DNA from 2 places in the Streptomyces sp. cmx-18-6 genome. Region 1 is predicted to be linked to the other one. Evidence: predicted binding sites of a transcription regulator. Region 1 holds the regulator's gene; the other holds the start of a gene.

Evidence for each region. The regulator HspR, encoded in region 1, represses chaperone genes until heat shock. The targets are predictions, from matches to a motif close to TTGAGNNNNNNNNNCTCAA.
Region 2: the regulator HspR is predicted to act here: its motif matches at 1,361-1,379, upstream of lon (endopeptidase La).

Annotation. Positions count from the first base shown of each region.
Region 1 is NZ_JAEBEP010000002.1:99,668-102,119, reverse strand. It holds gene ACLJPL_RS05480 (helix-turn-helix transcriptional regulator) at 1-318, shown strand, start outside; gene ACLJPL_RS05475 (hypothetical protein) at 574-1,062, shown strand; gene ACLJPL_RS05470 (heat shock protein transcriptional repressor HspR) at 1,037-1,489, opposite strand; gene dnaJ (molecular chaperone DnaJ) at 1,491-2,452, opposite strand, start outside.
Region 2 is NZ_JAEBEP010000004.1:556,417-558,868, reverse strand. It holds gene ACLJPL_RS13135 (zf-HC2 domain-containing protein) at 1-561, opposite strand, end outside; gene ACLJPL_RS13130 (RNA polymerase sigma factor) at 558-1,127, opposite strand; gene lon (endopeptidase La) at 1,402-2,452, shown strand, end outside.

The DNA of each region.
Region 1 (2,452 bases):
CGCATCGCCCACCCCGCCCTCGTCCGCTACCTCACCCACGTCTACGACGTCCTGTGGGCCGGAGCCACCCCCTTCGGCGAACCCCTCCAGACGTCACTGCCCGACGCCCCGGTCACCGCCGTCCAGCACAGCATCGCCCGCCTCCTCACCGAAGGCCACGTCGACGACGTCATCGCCCGCAAGATGGGCATCAGCGTCCGCACCTGCCGCTCCCACATCGCCAAACTCATGCACACCCTCGGAGCCACCAGCCGCACCCACCTCGGCGCACTCCTCGTCCGGTCCAACATCGCCAGGGCCGACCAGTACGGGCCCTGAAGGGGCCGTCACGGGCCCTGACGAGCCGGCCCGCGGTCCCCGCCCGGCCCCGACCGCCCCGCTCCCCGCTCCCCGCTCCACAAGGTGCACTGCAACAAGTTGAGGGTCCCCAACCCGCCGAGGGTCCGGCATCGTGGCGACGACCGGATCGCACGTCATCACGAACCGGGCCGCCGACCGGACTCCCCGGCCTCCGCGCTCGCCGTGCCGAGAGCCCGCGCGGCAGCGATCCGGCTCACCACCGCAGGGGGAACCGTGATCCACGCCTTACTGGCAACGGACGACATGCACTTCCACGAGCGCGTCCGGGCGCGGTTGGAGCGGACCGGCCGCGTCGCCGTCACCGCCTGGAGCCGACCGGACTTCGTCCTGCCGAGCGTCGCCGTCCACCGGCCGGACGTGATCCTGCTGGACGCGCGGGCGGGCTGCGCCGAGCCGCTGCGCAACCAGCTCCATGTGTTCAGGGAGCTGGCGCTCCACCAGAGGTTCGCCGTGTTCGCCGAGCCGGACGACGCGGCCATCGCGGAAGTCGCCCGCGCGAACGGACCGGCCGGCCTCATCGCCCCCGGCTGGGACGGCCCGCGGCTCGCGGCCGCCCTCTCCCTCGCCGCCGGCGACGAGCTGCCCCCTGCGGTCCCGGCGGGTCCGGAGACCCACGCGCGGCGGGGCCGAAAGAGCGTGAACGCCCTCCCGGCCCCGCCGCGCGAAGAACCGCTTCCTACTCCGCAGACCGCTTCTGCTTAGGCCGCCAGACCACCAGCGCGCTCGTCTGCTGCACGTCCTGGTACGGAACCAGATCGCGCCGGTACGAGGCGTGCACCTGGGCCTCGCGCTGCTGCATGGCCACCGCCGCGCCGTCCACCGCCGCCGAGAGCTCGGCGACGCGCTGCTGGAGCGCGGCCACCTGGTTCTCCAGCTCGATGATGCGCTTGATGCCCGCCAGGTTGATGCCCTCGTCCTGCGACAACTGCTGCACGGTGCGCAGCAGTTCGATGTCACGGGCCGAGTAGCGCCGGCCGCGTCCGGCCGTACGGTCCGGGGAGACCAGGCCGAGACGGTCGTACTGGCGCAGCGTCTGCGGGTGCAGGCCCGAGAGCTGGGCCGCGATCGAGATCACGTACACCGGTGATTCATCGGTCAGCTGGTACGGATTGCGTCGACGGCCGTCCATCTCAAGCTCCCTTCGCGGCCTGGAACAGTTCCGCCCGCGGGTCCTCGTCCGCGGTCGCCTTTCGGTAGGTCTCCAGCGCGTCCCTGGCCTCCTGGCCGAGGTCCTTGGGGACCGCCACCTCCACGGTGACCAGCAGGTCGCCGCGGGTGCCGTCCTTGCGGACCGCGCCCTTGCCCCGGGCGCGCATCGTACGCCCGTTGGGGGTGCCCGCGGGCAGTTTCAGGGTGACCGGGGGCCCGCCGAGGGTGGGCACCTTCACCTCGCCGCCGAGGGTCGCCTCGGGGTAGGTGACGGGCACGGTGACCGTGAGGTTGTCGCCCTTGCGGCCGAAGACGGGGTGCGCGCCGACGTGGACGACGACGTACAGGTCGCCGGCCGGTCCGCCGCGCTCGCCCGGGCCGCCCTTGCCGCGCAGCCGGATCCGCTGGCCGTCCGAGACGCCCGCCGGGATCCTGACCTGCATGGTGCGGGCCGACTTCGCCCGGCCGCTGCCGTGGCAGACGTCGCAGGGGTCCTGGGCGATGAGGCCCCGGCCCTTGCAGTCCACGCACGGGTCGGTGAGCGAGAAGCCGCCGCCGGTGCCGCGCGAGACCTGGCCGGTGCCGACGCAGGTCGGGCAGACCCTGGGGGTGCCGTTCTTGTCGCCGGTGCCCGAACACGCCTTGCAGGGCGCCTGGCTGGACATCCGCAGCGGGACCGTGGCCCCGTCGACCGCCTCGGTGAAGCTGAGCGTCACCTCGGACTCGATGTCCTGGCCGCGCCGCGGCTGTACGCGGGTGCCCGCGCCGCCCCGGTTGAACAGCCCGCCGAACACGTCCCCGAGACCGCCGCCGCCACCGAAGCCGCCGCCCGCGCCGCCCTGGTTGCCGCCCGGTGCGCCCCCGCCGAAGAGGTCGCCCAGGTCGAAGTTGAAGTTGCCGCCGGCACCACCGGGACCGGCGCGGAAGCCACCGTTGCCGAAGA
Region 2 (2,452 bases), on a different contig from region 1:
CGACAGGGATACGGCCCCGAGGACGACGACCGCGAGCGCCAGCAGCCACGCCCCGCGCAGGGCGGGCCCGGCGGCCCACAGGAGCCTGACCGCGCGGGGCGTACGCGGGATCGGCACCGCGCTCCCCGTGCTCCCCGGGCTTCTCGGGCTCCCCGTGCTTCTCCCGGCGTACGGGGGTGGGGCGACGGCCGGGTGGGATTCCGGGTGTTCGGCGTACGCCCGGGAGGCGACGGCCGGGTGGGATGCGGGGTGTTCGGCGTACGGGGGTGGTGCGGCGGCCGGGTGGGTTTCCGGGCCTTGGGCGTACGCCTGGGAGGCGACGCTCCTGTGCGCCTGCGGGACCGCCGTCGCCAGCACGGCCGCCCGGACGTCGGCCAGCAGCGGGCCCGTCTCCGTACCCGCCCGGACCGCCGAGGAGACCAGGGCCGCGCAGCGGCCGCACACCTCGACGTGCTTCTCCAGGGACCAGGCGTCGCTCTCGGCGGCCGTACCGGCCGCATAGCGCGCGGCCAGCTCCCCGCCCACGTGCCAGACCGGCCCGCCGGGCTTCTCGCGCCTCATGCCATACCCCCCAGGGCCGCTCCGCCGTCCGGGGCCAGCCGTTCCAGGGCGGCCCGCAGCTCGCGCCGCGCCCGCATCGCCCGGGTCTTGACCGTGCCCTCGGGGATGCCGAGGAGCGCGGCGGCCTCCCGGGTGGAGAGCCCGTCCACGACCGTGGCGCGCAGCACCTGGCGCAGTTCCGGCGAGATCCCCTCCAGGGCGGTGCCCACGTCCCCGTACTCCAGCCCGGCCAGCACCCGGTCCTCGGCGGAGGGCGCGGCGGCCTCCGGGGCGGTCCCGGGGAGGCGGTCCGCGCGCGCCCCCGCCCGCAGCGCGTCGACCAGGCGGCGGGAGGCGATCACCCACAGCCACCCGCCGGCCTGGGACCCCCGGTGCGAGGCGGCGGAACGCCACACGGTCACGAAGGTGTCCTGGAGCACTTCGCGCACGGTCTCCGCATCCGCGCACCGCCGGGCGAGCCGGGCGTGCAGCCACCCGGCGTGCCGGTCGTAGAGCGCGCCGAGCGCCTCCGCGTCCCCGCCCGCGACGGCGCGCAGCAACGCCGCGTCGTCCTGGTCCGTCCCCATACCGTCATCCCGCTCATCCCGGTCCTCCCCCGTAGGGCGCAACAGCCTCACACCCTCCCTATCGCCCGCCGGACCGTATCCGGTTCACCGGGAGGTTCACCGAGGAGGGAGAGCGGCCCGGGGAATAGCCGTTCCGCGCCCGACGCTCCCGTGGACGGAGGGATCACCAGGCTTCCGGGCCTTGATCGCTCACAGCGAACAGCGCCCGGGGAACATTCGGCGGCTCACAAGCATTGAGTCCACATAGCTCAACTTGCCTGCCGAAGGGGAGATCATGACTACCGAGTCCAAGGCGTTCACACCGATCGACCTGCCCGTGCTGCCGCTCGACGACGAGGTCGTCCTGCCCGGCATGGTGGTGCCGCTGGACCTGTCCGACACCGAGGTGCGCGCCGCCGTCGAGGCCGCGCAGGCCGCCGCCCGTCCCGGAGGCGGCAAGCCCGAGGTGCTGTTGGTCCCGCGCATCGACGGCACGTACACGGGGACCGGGGTCCTCGGCACCGTCGAGCAGGTCGGACGCCTGTCGGACGGTGACCCGGGGGCGCTCATCCGGGCCCGCGACCGGGTCCGCATCGGGGCCGGGACCAGTGGCCCCGGGCGGGCGCTCTGGGTCGAGGGGACCGTGCTCGACGTCGTCGTGCCCGACCCCCTTCCCGGCTCCGCCGCCGAGCTCGTCAAGGAGTACAAGGCGCTCGCCACCAGCTGGCTGAAGAAGCGCGGCGCCTGGCAGGTCGTGGACCGGGTCCAGCAGATCGAGGACCTCTCCGCGCTCGCGGACAACTCCGGATACTCGCCGTTCCTCACCACTGCCCAGAAGGTCCAGCTGCTGGAGACCGTGGACCCCGTCGCGCGGCTGAAGCTCGCCATCCAGTGGCTCAGCGAGCACCTCGCCGAGCAGGATGTGGCCGAGTCCATCGCGAAGGACGTCCAGGAGGGGGTCGACAAGCAGCAGCGGGAGTTCCTGCTGCGCCGTCAGCTGGACGCCGTACGCAAGGAGCTCTCCGAGCTCAACGGCGACCCGGAGGACGAGTCCGACGACTACCGGGCCCGCGTCGAGGCCGCCGACCTGCCCGAGCACGTCCGTACGGCCGCGCTCAAGGAGGTCGAGAAGCTTGAGCGGTCCAGCGACCAGTCGCCCGAGGGCTCCTGGATCCGCACTTGGCTGGACACCGTCCTCGAACTGCCCTGGACCGAGCGCACCGAGGACGCCTACGACATCCGCGGCGCCCAGGAGGTCCTGGACGCCGAGCACGCCGGCCTCGCGGACGTGAAGGAGCGCATCACCGAGTACCTCGCGGTGCGCAAGCGGCGTGCCGACCGGGGTC